Regions from separate parts of the Paenibacillus sp. EB106-04-04-XG159 genome, predicted to be linked through region 1. Evidence: riboswitches for the same ligand, from Rfam matches in the RefSeq annotation. Region 1 holds a riboswitch; the other holds the start of a gene.
What was found. Region 1 has a riboswitch for cyclic di-GMP ahead of AC3WTP_RS00200 (OmpL47-type beta-barrel domain-containing protein). Riboswitches for the same ligand answer to the same signal wherever they lie in the genome.
Positions count from the first base shown of each region.

Region 1 (8,115 bases):
ATATGATCATATTGCGTTTCTCTATTTATCCATCGTAGGTTTAAAGTTCTGGGATCACACGGATTAGGCTTAAAAGATTCAAAAGCACCTGAAAGGGCACCTGGACCTTGTGTTTCGGCTACTGAAAAATGAAGATAGAAAAGACCGTTATAATGAAATTCGGGATGAAACGCTAGCCCTAGCAATCCCCGTTCATCATATCCTCCACTAGAAACACCTAGTTTAATAATTCGGGGACTAATATCTAAAAAAGTCCTCATAACTCCGTCTCGTATATAAAAGATCTCCCCTACCTGGGTTGCAATAAATAATCTTTCAATTGAATCACCCGGGAGTATAGCTGTTTTCAAAACAGTGGGTAAATTTATCTTGCTTACAAAGGGCCGTAAACTAACCTTAACTTTTATCAACTACCTTCAGCCCCCCTCCTCATATTTCTTTTTTAGAAATATGATCAGGACTGTTCCTTTAGCACCTGTCACTTATGGTACGGTTCTCCACGCTTTAGTCACGCGGCCTGCTGGTTCTTTTCTTTTTTCCGAACCACGCCAATGATTGCAGCAAGCACTATACAGAAGGCACAAATAATCGTCGATGTAATAAATAATCCGCTGTAACCATTCCCCACAACCTGATGAAGAGAATCCATCAATACCTGCTTGATCGTTGGATCTTGGATTTGCTCGAAGCTAGCCTGCAGGGAGTTGAAATCCATTTGGCTCGGCATTTGCATCATCATATCAGAGCCTGTGAGTGGGATATTCGCTGCATTCATATTGCTTTGGATGACATCCCCCATATTCATAAATGAACGAGCGATAAACCCTGCAAGGAATGTTGGTGCGAGAGTCATGCCAATCTGACGAGCAAGTGAAGTGGTCGAAAGTGCAACCCCTTTGTTCTCTCCTGCTTTCTCAGTCGCTAATACATTTACTGGTGCGCCGATCATTGAACCAAAGCCTACACCGACAAAAATGCTGGCAAACACCATTTCCCATTTCGTTGTTACCCACAGTGGGAACAGCAGGAATCCAAACGCAGCTATGGAGCTTGCAACTAACAATGTAAAGACAGAGCCCTTTTTATCAACCAGCCGTCCACCGAATGCCGCCCCAATCCCTGAAGCGAGAGCAAGCGGTGTAAACCAGTAACCCGCTTCCGTGCTGCTTACGCCAAGATACTGCTCAACAAAACCTGGAACGAATATAATCGATGCGATAATCGCGCCTGAAAACATTGCAAATACGAGCGTCCAGCGGAAAGTATTGTCTTTAAACAGATACGTTGGCAGAATGGGGTCGATCGATGATTTTTCTACGTTTTTCTCAACAAAATAGAGGATGATAAGCAGCACAACTCCTGCACCGAAAAATCCTAGGAAAGATGCTGAGGTTAGGCTATCCACAAAGTTCACGCCATCCAAATTCGTAAATCCATACATCATGGATAACATCGCTAAGCTAAGCAACGTTACGCCGACCCAGTCCATACGTGATTTCGTAAGAGTCTGTGTTTCGTGTATATATTTCACACCAAATACAAGCAGTAATATGGCAACTGGAACATTAATTAAGAACAACCAGTGCCAGCTTCCGGTAATATCCAAGATAAAGGCACCAATGTTTGGTCCAAGAACGGCTGCAACTCCGTTCATACCACCTAGCATCCCCAGCATTTGTCCTTGCTTTTCTCTTGGAAAATTATTGAGAACGAAGGAGCTAGCGATAATGAAGATACCGCCACCGCCCATGGATTGAAAGAATCTTGCGATCAAAAACCATGTAAAGTTCGGACTCAAAGCAACTAATAATGAGCCTAAACCAAATATTATGACTTCTAGGATAAATATTTTTTTACGTCCATATCGATCGGAGAGTTTCCCGATAATTGGAACACTTATGGCTAAACCTAATGTGTATACCGTGATCGACCAAGCACCCCAAGTCGGGGATACGTTAAATGCTTTGGATAGTGTCGTCAACGCCGCGGTAATGATCCCGTTATCCAGTGCTGCCATAAACACCCCGACAGCGAAAACGATCAAGCTTACTTTTAATTCACGCTTCATACTCACACCCCATTTTAGAACCGAAGATTGAGAATCCTTAGATTCTTGTGTATACTAACAGCATATAGTCATACGTGACTATTTATTCGTGATCATATTTTAGCAATTCATTTTTATATAGTCAAGCGTGACTAATTACATATGATTAAAACAATTTTAAGAAGGTGACAACTATGGATGAACGTATACTCTTAATTCTTGGATTATTAAAATCCAATAGTCAGCATGGATATCAGATTAATGATTTTATTGAGCGCAACTTGGGACGAGTATCCGACATGAAAAAAGCAACAGCCTATTCTTTGTTGAAAAAACTGCATGAGAAAGGCTTTGTCGATGTAACGATTGAGCAAGAGGGGAACCGTCCATCTAAGCAAGTGTATTCTATTACCCCATCAGGTGAAGAAAAATTCTATAAATTGTTGCGGCAGTCCCTTGTTGTTGTGGACGATTATGTTCCACGGGGTGATATTGCATTATGCTTTATCGATCAGCTTCCAACAGAGGAGGTCATCAAGTATTTACAATCCAAATTAATAGCGATTGATAAGCTGCTCGCCACTTATGAAAATATACCAATGCGTGCCGAGCACACCAAAGGTGTAAATCTATCGATCCAACACCGAATTGCATTGTTCCGCTGTGATCGGACATGGCTTACAGAGACAATTGAAAAACTTTCCGCAGAGGTTTAAGACAATAGAAAAAAGCAGTAGCCGGCTCCCTTAAGGATTGGCTGCTGCTTCTTCTTCAAGCGACTTATACTCGTTACCTCAATAAATCGAAATTTCCTTGTCAAGAACAGACTTGTTTTGCACTTGATTCCCTAAAATAAATAGCTTCTTTAAATTGGGCAGATTCACTAAAGGCTCTACATTTGAAATAGCGTTATTCTCCAAATGAAGCACCTCGATCTGTTGCCAATTTTTCATGAAATTTAAGTCTTGAAGTGAGCCGTCTTGCATCGTAAATGAACGTAAGGCTGTCACATCAGCAAAGTAAGGCATCACCTTATCCACTTCATGCAACCAGTCACCATTACCTATTCGAAAAGATACATCATTAAAAGTTAAATGTTCCAGCGTGTTATTCGCAAACGGATCCTGACTATTTATTTGGAACTTACATTGATTACAATTTAACGTTTTTACATGCTGCAAATTGAACAATTCACTCATTTCATCGTAAAAAGAAGTCTCATTTAAACTTAATGTTTGCAGACTTGGCAGACGATTTAAGGAATTAATACCTATAAAGTCTCCATACTCCATCGCTGAAAGTTGTTCTAGCTGCGGGTATTTCACTAAATCTGCCCCATCCAAATTATTTTCCGACCCGCGTATGTAAACAGTTAAAGATTTTAAAGCAGGCGCCTCTAACTTTGGTATGAAAGTACCTATTAATTCAGCTTTCTTTAAATTTGGTGCTACGATCGATGATACAGTGCCGTTATAACCTGTTATAGACAATTCGGTCAGTGAATTCAAACTATTCACAACCTCAATAGATTCCACTTTATAGAGAGAAGATAACCGCAGATTCGTCAATGATGACTTATTTTTAAGGCGTTCTAAATTCGCAATGTCAACATTCTCAAGATCAAGCGACTGCAAGTTAGGCATGTTTTGTATGAAATCCAGCGTTTTTAAATTTCTTACTGACGTAAGCTTCAACTCTTGTAATTGACTCAGTGAATAGAACGCGCTGAAATCCGTCGCTTCACTATTATCTATTGCCAATGACTCCAAACCAGTTAATGAAGACAACCACTTCAAATCATTGATAGTTCTTAAAGACAATGATTTTAACGGCAGTTGATTCAGCAGATGGAAGTCGGTAACCGATTCATCTACATAACTAATTTCAAGCGATTGTAGATTCGGAAACTCTAATAATAAAGCCATTTCCGCATTACTTCGAATTTGTGTGGAGAGTTCAACTATTTTAGCTTTATCACCAAAATAATGTGCAATCTCTCTAAATGATTCGTTAAATCCGCCTGTATAGCTTTTTAACCCTTGTAAATGTTGAAAACTCACTTTCTGACCTTGTGAAACTTGGTATTCACCCATTAGATTTATCACCGTTAGTCCGCTAAATGCCTCAAAGTCTTTTTGTTCGATTCTTTGTGTATTCAATATCTTATCCGTAATCACATAGTCGGAAATTTCAGCATGCTCATTCGTAAATGGATCGTCAAAGCTGTAAGCAAGGTGCCACTGATCGTCATCATAGCGAGTAGACAAATAACGGATGCTTGCGATTTCTTCTCCTGTAGGCATCACTGCGCCTTTATTAAAAATATCTTTTAAAAAGAACAGGAGAACTTCGCTTTCAGGCATTGTTCGAATAGGTACTTTTACATCGCTGCTGTATTCTGATTGATTGCTAGTAAAGAAATATCCAACCATTAAACAAACAAGTGCGAGCGGCACAATGAATAGCATCTTTAAATTCGTATTTGGGCGTGTTGTTGTTTTAACAGGTGATGTCCCATAATAATTGTTGATCGTTTGGTCAACAAAATAGACGTTATTCTCCTTCAACAATAATTCCGTTTTACAATATGGACATTTGAATGTTTGCCCTTCCTTGTATTCAACGTTCCCATTACAATTTGGACAATTTAATTTAAGTATTTCCACTGGCCACCCCTCCTGATATCCTTATCTATTAAGACAAAACTATATATTGATCTAAAGTATCTAATTATCTTTAAGATCATATCATGATTGGATAATTTTGGGTGGTTTAATAATATGACTTAACCTATGACAAAAGACCGGATCTTGGTAGTTTGTACCTATTCACACCGTCAGTTCTAGGTCGTATGATAGATTCGTAGTTACAATTAACCAAGTGAAAAAGGCAAATCATAGGAAACTATGAGACGCAAAGCCAAGGGCCTGTACCACAACGTTTTTTACATGATGTGGATGGCAGCCGGTTGCCACAAGGCATCATAGTATTATTTTCTATGAACCTTGTATGTAAGGTTCTTTTTCGCATGCCTTTTTCCCTAAATCCATTATGAAAGGTAGAACAAGATGATGAGAAAAAGATTTAGGAGTAGCTTGCCTTTACTCGTGTCGATGCTACTTGTGTTGCAATTGTTCTTTCCAATTGCAAATGTGTTTGCACAAAATGCTGCCTTGGCTGGCAGCAGTATTTTGCCACCGAGTAACCTCGACTACCAACCTGTAACACCAAGTGACGTAAAACTCACATGGAATTCTGTTTACCAAGCGACTGGGTACAATATCTATGAAATAGGTGATGGTCAACTCAACCTGCTAGGTACAACAAAATCGAACTATTATAACATTAACGCCCTTTCGGAAGGTTCTTACACTTATGTCGTTTCAACGCTAAGTGCTGAAGGTGAATCAGGGCCATGTGCACCGATTACGGTTAATATCGTTTATCCGATAATGGCGGCACCAGCTACCTTAACTTATACCTTCCAGAATGGAAACGATCTTGTACTGAACTGGGGATCGTCACAGTATGCTGAAACCTACAGTCTCTATCAAATTGGTGCAGATGGAGAAAAGACACTAGTCTCTTCGCTCAAGGACCGTACATACAAAATTACAAACGCACCTGCTGGAACATACACCTATGCGGTGTCCGCTGTAAACTCCAAATACGGTGAATCACCTCTGTCCAATCCATTAGAGGTAACGGTGGGGCTGCCAGTTATGGCTGCGCCAGGAAATCTCGCGTACACAGTAACAAACGGTGGAACAGACATCAATCTGAAATGGAGCTCCGCCACCTATGCAAACAGCTACAAAGTCTATCAAATTATCGACGACCAAAAAGTTCTAAAAGATACGGTGACTGGTACAAGCGTTACTTTCAGCAACATGTCTACCGGTACCTATGTTTATGAGGTTCACTCCTATAGTGACCGCTTCGGTGAATCAGAACAAGGAAGCCAGATCTCCGTCACTTTAGGTGACGTAATCATGGCTCCACCAAGCAACCTGACTTATGTAGTGAAAAACGGAAACGATATTACTTTGAGCTGGGGCGCGGTTGCAAATGCAAATAGTTATAAGGTTTACCAAATTGTTGATGGTCAAAAAGTATTAAAAAGTACCATCACAGGTACAACTGTAACGTACACCAACCAACCGGTAGGGGTTTATCTGTTTGAGGTTCATTCTTACAGCAATAGTTACGGTGAATCCCCGGACGGAAGCCAGGTTACTGTCAACTTGGACGATGTGGCTATGGCTGCTCCGGATAACTTCACTTATAAAATCAACAATGGCAACGACATCGTTTTAACCTGGGGAACTGTAGCCAACGTTAACAACTATAAGGTTTATCAAATCATTGACGGTCAAAAAGTGTTAAAAAGTACGGTAACTAGTCCAACCGTGACATTTAGCAACATGCCGGCAGGAGATTACAACTACGAAGTGCATTCTTATTCCACCCGCTTTGGCGAGTCACCGGAAGGAAGCAAGCTCACGTTTACACTGGCTCACCCTGCCATTCAACCGCCGCAGAATTTGGTTCAGAAGACCCAAAGTGCGACCAGTTTCTCTTTAAGCTGGGATGCCGCGTCGTATGCAAATAGCTACAAGGTTTATCAAATCATCGATGGACAAAAGGTATTAAAAAGTACAGTGACCGGTACAAGCGTGGCATACACCAATATGACGCCGGGTGAATACACCTACGAAGTTTATACCTATTCCACTCGTTTTGGGGAGTCGGCGGAGGGAAGCACACTTACTTTCACACTCACCGGACAAATTATGCAAGCACCGACAAACTTGACGTATACCATTACAAACGGAAACGATATTACATTGAAATGGACGGCAAGCAGTTATGCAACAAGCTACAAAGTATATCAGGTGATTGACGGACAACATGTCCTGAAAAGCACAGTAACTGGTACATCCGTTTCCTACACGAACATGCCTGCGGGAGATTATGACTTTGTTATTAAATCTTTCTCAACGGTTTTGGGTGAATCGCCTGAGGGGGCGGAAGTCAATTTTTCATTGGTTCATCCGACGATGACAGGTCCGGGCAATCTTGCCTTTACCATCAAAAACGGAAATAATGTTGTGTTGACTTGGACAACAGTACCTTACGCCAACAGTTACAAGGTTTATGAGCTGGTAGACGGTCAAGAAGTACTGAAAGCAACTGTAACTTCCCTCACTGCAACGATCGTAAATGTACCAGCGGGCGACCATATTTATGTGGTGCATTCGGTAAGTACGCGCTTTGGTGAATCGGCAGAAGGAAGTAAAATCTCAATAAATCTGGATCAACTGATGATGGCAGCACCGGGAAATCTTACACAAAGTATTTCCAACGGCAATAACATCACACTGAAATGGAACTCCGTCACGTACGCAACTGCCTATAAAATCTACCAGATCATTGACGGGGAAAAGGTATTGAAAAGCACCGTAACGACTACGTCTGTTACGTATCCTAATATGCCGGCTGGTGAGTACACCTTTGAGGTCCATTCTTTTAGCGACCGCTTCGGTGAGTCTATTGAGGGGAGTCAAATTTCACTTACTCTGGTTGCTCCGATCATGCAAGCACCAAGCAACTTTAAGCAAAGCATTGCAAACGGAAACGACATTATTCTTAGTTGGGGAGCAGCAACCTACGCAACAAACTATAAGGTCTACCAAATCATCAACGGGGAAAAGGTGTTGAAAAGCACCGTAACGGGCACATCTATTTCGTATCCTAATATGCCCGCAGGTGATTACACCTTTGAGGTGCACTCTTTCAGCGATCGTTTTGGTGAATCTGACGAGGGAAGCCAAGTTTCATTGACTCTGGTGTTCCCAATCATGCAAGCACCAGCTAACTTTAAGCAAAGTATTGCAAACGGAAACGACATTAGACTTAGTTGGACAGCAGCAACCTACGCAACAAACTATAAGGTTTACCAAATCATCGACGGAGAAAAAGTATTAAAAAATACTGTAACAGGCACGTCTGTTTCATTCAGTAACATGCCGGCGGGCGATTATAGCTATGAGATTCACTCGTACAGC
Region 1 covers NZ_JBYTDY010000001.1:43,321-51,435, reverse strand. Annotated here, with positions in the region: gene AC3WTP_RS00220 (PQQ-dependent sugar dehydrogenase) at 1-410, opposite strand, end outside; gene AC3WTP_RS00215 (MFS transporter) at 509-2,068, opposite strand; gene AC3WTP_RS00210 (PadR family transcriptional regulator) at 2,242-2,763, shown strand; gene AC3WTP_RS00205 (leucine-rich repeat domain-containing protein) at 2,842-4,713, opposite strand; cyclic di-GMP riboswitch class I at 4,926-5,023, shown strand; gene AC3WTP_RS00200 (OmpL47-type beta-barrel domain-containing protein) at 5,116-8,115, shown strand, end outside.

Region 2 (8,115 bases), on a different contig from region 1:
GAACTTAGCTTCATCAGCCAGCACTTTGTTTGTGCCTTCTTCGAGGTATTTCACTGTTACCGTTTGCTTATCTGCTTTGTAAAAGAACGTATACGATTGGCCAGCTCCTGCTTTGAATGTGTACGTATGTGTCGCATTCACTGGCGTGTAGCCCGCAACCGTTTCAGCAGTCAAGTTCACTGTTCCAGCGGTTACTCCCTCGAACTTAGCTTCATCAGCCAGCACTTTGTTTGTGCCTTCTTCGAGGTACTTCACTGTTACCGTTTGCTTATCTGCTTTGTAGAAGAATGTGTATGTTTGATCAGCTTTTTTTGTGAATGTGTACGTATGTGTCGCATTCACTGGCGTGTAGCCGGCAACCGCTGCTGCAGTCAAGTCTACTGTTCCAGCGGTTACTCCTTCGAAGTCCTTCTCAGGAGCCAGCACTTTGTTCGTACCTTCTTCAAGGTACTTCACCGTTACATTCTGTGAATTTGCCGTATAGTAGAATGTAAATTCCTGATCAGGCTTATTCGTAAATGTATACGCATGAGTTGCTTCCACTGCCGTATATCCCGGAATCGTTGAAGCGTTCAAGGTTACTTGTTGGCCAGTCTTACCTGGCACAGTTGTCGGCTGAATCAGCTCAGTAGTGGTACCTTGCAGCATGTGCTTGACCTTAACCGTTTGATCTTTACCGACATAATTGAACGTAATGTGAATGTCATTGCCCGGCATCTTGCCAGTTACCACACCACCATTGATCATCAAAGCGTGGTTTCCAGTAATCACCACTTTTGAGAAGTCATAGCCTTCAAACGTCTCATTACTGTAGTTCAGCTGAACACCTTGCCCCTTCGGCTCAGTCACAGCTGCCTTCAGTACTGTGTCGCCTGCTTTGTGATCGACGGTCACATTGTAGATGCCTTCCGTATAACCGAAATAGACAGTTGGAGAAGGATTATTCATCGTCAGCGTAACACTTGTTGGATTATTTCCAACCAATAGTGAATGACCTGGATGCTGAATAGCAGGTACAGAATAAGTTTGACCAATTTTCAGAGCATCTGTGCCTTCATATACGAATTTATGCTCGTATAATTTTGCAGCTAGATCTGGTCTATCAATTGGCACTGGATTTCCCGCTTCATTGATCGGGACCCCATCTGCGTTGACTTTATATCCCCAGACCTTGATTGAACCTTTACCGTAGCTTACCTCAGGAACAACAAAATCTTTAGAGATAGGTTTATCATTAACATTGTTGTAAGTTAAAGTTGTTGTTTTGTTTGTCGGATAGAGAATATCGGGATCTGGTTTAGGCACATGGTTCTGATCCATGACTACCTTGTAAGTCAATGTCGCTGGGAAATTCTCAGAAATATCCCCGATATCCCAAGATAAAGTTTCAGTAGCAGGATCATAGGTTACAGTACCCTGGCTAGCTGTATAAACCGAGCTGTCGAATGTATTGCCATTCAACTTCAGGTTAAACATCTCACCCATTGGATCACTAACCTTTGCACCAGAGGCAGCATAAGCAATTCTACCTGCAAGCTCCGTGTAAATAGCTTCAAGATCTGAACTATTTCCAGAGTAATAGCCCTTATTCTGACTATTCTTCAGTACATAGACTGCATCAGCGTCATTGCCAACACTAAGACCCACAGAATAAATGCCAATCTTTGAATTTATGATAGCCTTAGCTTCTGAGATCGTACCTATACCGTGATCTTGGATTCGGTAATTTCCAATTTTATAACCTGGATACCAAGTAGGGTTCCACCACGGTCCTTCGGAATAACCAGTATTAATCTTGAAATCTTCGCCATTGCCTAAGCGACTGGTAAAGTCCTTCAATACAAAGTTATAACGATTCTCTGGCCAAGTGTATGCTGTTGCTGTAGTTGCCTGATAGCTATACGTTGGTCTACCGTCACTCAGTAAGACGACAACTTTATTCTTCGCAGAGCTCGAACCTAATAATGAATTTGCTTCTCTTAGCCCTGCCTGAATATTAGTTCCTCCGCTAGCGGAGATCCCGTTAATTGCTTTTTTCAAACTCTTAATATCAGCATTAGAAGTACCTTTAAAGTCAGACTCCACTTCTGATTTAGTACTAAAGCTCACAACTGCAACGCGAGTAAGCGAGCCCTCCTTAAGCAGCTCATCTACGAACTTTATCGCAGCATTTTTAGCACTAGTCATTCGATCAGAGTCATTCATACTGCCCGACTTATCGACGACCAACACTACATCTGAGCTCTGTTGAACATTCTTACCTTCAACCTTAAGTGTTACCTGCCATTCTCCTGGTGCTCCTGTCGGCACAGCAACCTTCGACAGATTGGTGGCTCCAGGATTTGGCCATATAAGCCCGTCACCTTGTGATGCATTCGCAAAAGCATTCGAGCTGGTACCAGGCATGAGTCCTAGAATAATGGACACGATGCTCAGCCAATTAATCGCGATTCTTAGTCGCTTCTTCATTGACTTACCTCCTTCATAAGTTAATTTATGTAAACCTCCAACTAAACCACATCAATCCACAGCTGGTTTAGCTAAGAAAAATAAAATAGTCCGGCTACATAACGCATCATGCTCAGCATAATGCTATATGCAACCGGACTATCATCAGCCTTTTTCTGGCCCTAAGACTCCAAGCTTTGCGACCTAACCTTTCAGTTAGTGTGCCTTATGTAATTGTCAAGGAACATGGTCGCAAAACTACATGTCATATGATTACTCCGTCTTACAAATTAAATCATATTCATAATGATTCGTGTTGTCAATTCATGTTAATCGATAATAAAAATGTAAATTCCGTTCTAAAAATGTCACTTGATAATAGAAATATATGATTTTTGTCGAATAAGCATCTTTTTTCAGTGCAAAAAACCGAGAAGAGTGATAATTTCACTCAACTCGGTCCTTAAATGTTCACAAATAAATTTTATGTAATTTACCGGTAAACGCTTTCCGCTTCCATTCGCGATATCATTCTACATTTTTCTTGTTTATTAATAATTGTTCTGTGAACTACTTTGACAAAACCAAACGTCACACTTAGCACTTATTCGATACTGCACCCAAAATGGTCACTTGGTTCTTAATCTTGATGGTGTCAGATTAATAGCCTGAGCTTGTGCTTCCAAACAAAGCTGAGCAGCCTTAAAAGCATGCGCTTGCGTCATGGCGTGCTCGGTACGATTCAAGCAATCGAGAATGAGCTCCCCGAAGAATGGACATCCAACCTTTCCGGCTACATGCTCATAATGCTCGCCTTCCTTGTTCACCCAATACACGTGATCAGATGTATTCGAACGCCCCACATCAGTGTACTTCCGCAATTCGATATACCCTTCTGTTCCTAGGATTATGGTGCGTCCATCTCCCCAGGTCCCTAAGCCATCAGGCGTGAACCAGTCCACTCGAAAATAATGGCTTGCCCCATTATCCCCAACCAGCGCAGCATCACCGAAATCCTCTAATTCCGGAAACGCTTCGTTATTGTAATTCGCAACCTTGCTGTGCAGTACAGTCGCGTCTTGACAGCCAGCATAGAACAGAAACTGCTCAATCTGATGGCTGCCGATGTCGCATAGAATACCGCCGTATTTCTCACGTTGAAAGAACCATTCCGGTCGACTAGATGCGTTCAAGCGATGCGGTCCTGTTCCCATTACCTGAATGACACGACCGATAGCGCCCTGCTGAATTAATTGCCCAGCATACACTGCGCTCTCTACATGAAGTCGTTCACTATAATAAACCATATATTTTTGCTTGGTCAGCTCAACTTGCTTTCTTGCGGCAGCTAATTGCTCAAGAGAGGTGAAGGGTGTCTTATCCGTAAAATAATCCTTACCATGCGCCATCACTCGAAGCCCTAGCTCACACCGTTCAGATGGTACTGCAGCAGCCGCAACCAAGCGAATGTCCGGATCTTCTAGAATCTCAGCTGCATCACGAGCGACACGAACTTCAGGATATACGTTAACGAAGGCGTCCACCTTTGCCGGATCGGGATCATATACCCATTTTAAAGTAGCTCCAGCTTCGATTAACCCATTGCACATCCCATACACATGCCCATGATCGAGAGCCATCGCTGCAATCTGGAAATCGCCGGGCCTCACTACTTCCTTCGCTTCATGGCGAGGAGCATATCGCATACCGTCAGATCGATTCATGATTATTCCTCCGCTGCTGTTCTTAGATCTGATATCCATTTCACATAAACATTCATCATTTCGCGTGAAGAATACGTACCGCTGAAATCCTCACAACCGCAATAGCCGTCGTATCCGACCGCTATCAAGTCCGACATTACCTGCTGCCAATCCACAAGTCCCCATTGAAGCGGAGACCATGTGAAGGAAGCGTTATCGCGTTTTTCATAAGGGATCACATCCGCATTCTTGACATGAACATGAGACAAATACGGCCCAAGCAATTCTAAGCCCATGCGATAATTCTCATAACCTTCAAACATCATATTTCCAGGATCAAATAGTACACCGAATAGGGACTCTTCAAATGCGGACACGATCCGATGTGCGGCGCTCGCGCTTGCCGCGATCGTTCCATGGTGCGTCTCGATTAAGCCTTTCACTCCGTACTCCTGCAGCATCGGCGCCAGTTGCTCCATATATTGAAGCTGCTCGGTCAATAGCTCAGAATAAGGACGGCTGCGGTCATAACGATGCACAGCGATCCGCATGCTTGGAGCGCCAAGCGCCGCTGCGGCTTCCAATGCAACTCGAGCGGCCTCCAGATTGCCCACTTGAAGGTATGCCATTAAGGCTGCCGACTCAATTCCATTCGCTTTGCATAGAGAGCGTATCTCGGTTAACCGGGCTGCTGACATGCCAGGCTCAATGGTTGCACGGTTATTGCCCCAGAAGGACGGAGGCTGCTGGCGAGCTGATTCTGCCGTAGAGGTGAATCGCCATTCTAAGCCGTTCAACCCTGCTTCTGCCGCTGCTGGAATTAACTCATCAATCGTAAGATCAGGTACAGCAACTGTAAATAAAGACCATTTCACAGTAAATACACCACCTTAATACAGATTAGATTAATTAGCTGTTGCCAGCTCAGATCGTCATGGCACCGAATCCGCCATCCACACGGATTAACGTTCCAGTCACGAAGCTGGATGCCGCTTCAGACGCAAGCCATACCGCCGCACCCTGCAATTCCTTCGGAGAGCCAAATCTTTGCATAGGTGTGTGCCGCATGATAGCTTCAACTCTTTCAGGCGCTAGAATAGCCCGATTCTGCTCCGCTGGGAAAAAGCCAGGGATGATCGCGTTAACCCGCACTCCGCTTGACGCAAACTCTCTAGCAAGATATTGGGTCATATTGTTAATAACTGCTTTGGACGCTGAGTACGTAAATACTTTGGATAATGGCGGATCTGATGATACCGAAGAGATAAAGATGATGGATCCTCCTCGTCCACTTTCTGTCATCGTCTTGCCGAATAACTGCGCTGTACGGAAGGCGCTCTTGGCATTCACATTCATGATGTGATCCCATTCCTCTGACGTGATGTCAAAGAACGGAGTGGCACTATTGACACCAGGTAAATGAAAGAGTACGTCAATATGATCTGCCCACATCATAAGTTCAGCGTGCAAGCGCTGCAGGTCGCCTTCATGGGTCACATCTGCATAGAATGCCGCAGCATCCGCACCCTGTTCGCTCAACTGCCGCACAACCGCAGACGTTTTCTCCTCGATACGGCCAACGATTGCAAGTCTCGCTCCATGAGCAGCGAGTCCTTCGGCAATTGCTTGACCTAACGTGCTTCCTCCGCCTAGCAAAACAGCGTTCTTCCCGCTCAAATCAAATAAATTCATGGTCCGTCCCAGCCTTCTTTCTTCACGGTCGGTATCCCTCAACTAACCCTTACCGACCAAACGTCAATGACATATCGACAGGAGCTGTGTTCTGGACAGCCTGTGTCTTCTGTCGTGATTGTTCGCGCCGAGCTTGCAGTTCGGATAGGAATAGCACTTCATCAAGCGGAAGATCGACCCAGTTATCAGTCCATGTGGACAGATGCATCGCATTGGAAAGAGTCAGTCCGTGTATGCCTTCATTTCCAGGCGCAATAAGCTCCGAACCATGTAATATCGCATCTACGAAATTGTTCATAATGCCGTCATGAGCGGTAGTGACGCCGTGTACCGGAATCTCGCATTTCCAGCACTCTGGTTCACCGAAACCGCCGGTATAAGTACGATTGAATTCCGTTTCCGAGACTCTAAGCCGCCAGAACGTCATCTTGTCATCTTCAATGACGATCTTGCCTCGATCGCCAGTGACCTCGAATCGGTTCGTTCCAGGCGCTTCACCAGTAGTCGTTATAAATACGCCGGTAGCCCCATTTTCATATTCCACATAAGCCGTTACATCATCTTCAACCTCAATATCGCGATAATGCCCGAAACGGCAGAAAGCCCGCACTCTAGTCGGCATCATGCCAATCGTCCACTGCCACAGGTCCAGTTGATGCGGATCTTGGTTCAGCAGTACGCCGCCGCCTTCACCATCCCAGCTAGCCCGCCACGTTCCAGAATCGTAATAGCTCTGAGAGCGATACCAGTTCGTAATGATCCAGTTTGTGCGTCGAATCTCGCCAAGCTCACCGCTTGCGATCATTTCCTTCAGCTTCTTGTAGATCGGATTCGTTCGTTGATTATACATAATTGCGAACACTAAACCGGATTCAGCGGCCGCTTCATTCATCTCGCGCACCTGCTTGGTATACACTCCTGCAGGCTTCTCAACTAATACATGTACGCCTTGCTGGATAGCCTGAATTGCGAGCCCTGGATGATCATAATGCGGAGTCGCAATAATGATCGCATCCACCTGTCCCGAAGCGATTAAAGCGTCTGGATGACGATAGAACGGAATATCAGATCCTAATTTCTCCAGCGCCCATTGTTGCCGATCAGGATTGATATCACAGACCGCTCCCAGCACAGCGCCCTTTATATTACCTTTTACAATGGATAACGCGTGTGAACTTCCCATATTGCCTATGCCAATGATACCAATGCGAACCGAGTTCATTCGATCGCCTCCCCTTGTCATTCATTGAATTAACGATAACATGAGTGAGTCGCATGCGCTTACATTAGAATTGCTTAAACAAGCTTTCATTTAACTCTAATTGGTATGATGAACTGGAAGACAACATGTCAATCCATCACAATTTCCAGCCTCAATCAGCAGATATGGGTACATCCCGCAAGCACTCGCCATATAGATTGCAGGCATGCGAAAGGGACTCCCCACAGACATACTCATAACCTGTGAAAGAGTCCCTTCTATCATTCTTCAGTTGTACATACTGGCTTATTAACGAAACCTCTTGCGATACTCATCAGGCGAGCACCCTACAGTCTGCTTAAATATTCGAGAAAAATGCGGCAAATGCTTATAACCGACCTCAAGCGATACATCCGTGATCGGGAGATGAGGATCTGACACAAATAACACCTTAGCTTGATTAACGCGACGATGGTTCAGATATTGAAATAGGGTAAGGCCAGTAATGTCCTTGAACAGCTTACTGACATAATGCTTATTCAAATGAACCTCACGAGCGATGTCATCCAGCGTTAAATCCTCCGCATAACGTTTCTCGATCACACGGAATATATCTTCGACATGCAGCTCTCGCTCCGCATGGTTCTCGCTCGCGGATAGCGGCTCCGCAAACCAATCGTATATGCAATATAGCAGATCAAGCAGCGCCAGCTTCATACGCTGACGACCTACAAAGTCACCTCGCTGCTCATGTTCATACATTCGCTTGAAGGTGCTGTCCGCTTCCTGCAGACGGACTTGATCCAGACGTACGCGCGCGTACCGCAGCTCGCGAAACGGTCGAAGAAGCTCTGTTCGATGCTCTTCATTTTCAGCAGGATCAATACGGGTAACGTAACGCGAATCGAAGTGCACGATCGACCTGACATAGGGCTTGCTCTTGTCTACAATTGCGCGATGCAGGGTCAGTCCATGCATGATGATCAGGTCTCCTGGCTCTAGAGCGAAGATGCGATCACCAATCAGATAGTTGACCTTGCCCGCATGAAACAGATAGATCTCATAACTAGT
Region 2 covers NZ_JBYTDY010000011.1:166,592-174,706, forward strand. Annotated here, with positions in the region: partial or broken gene AC3WTP_RS15225 (vWA domain-containing protein) at 1-2,469, opposite strand, end outside; cyclic di-GMP riboswitch class I at 2,595-2,684, opposite strand; gene AC3WTP_RS15230 (Gfo/Idh/MocA family protein) at 3,078-4,172, opposite strand; gene AC3WTP_RS15235 (sugar phosphate isomerase/epimerase family protein) at 4,175-5,026, opposite strand; gene AC3WTP_RS15240 (SDR family oxidoreductase) at 5,076-5,843, opposite strand; gene AC3WTP_RS15245 (Gfo/Idh/MocA family protein) at 5,893-7,065, opposite strand; gene AC3WTP_RS15250 (helix-turn-helix transcriptional regulator) at 7,354-8,115, opposite strand, start outside.
Region 2: another riboswitch for cyclic di-GMP. It lies ahead of AC3WTP_RS15225 (vWA domain-containing protein); the one in region 1 lies ahead of AC3WTP_RS00200 (OmpL47-type beta-barrel domain-containing protein).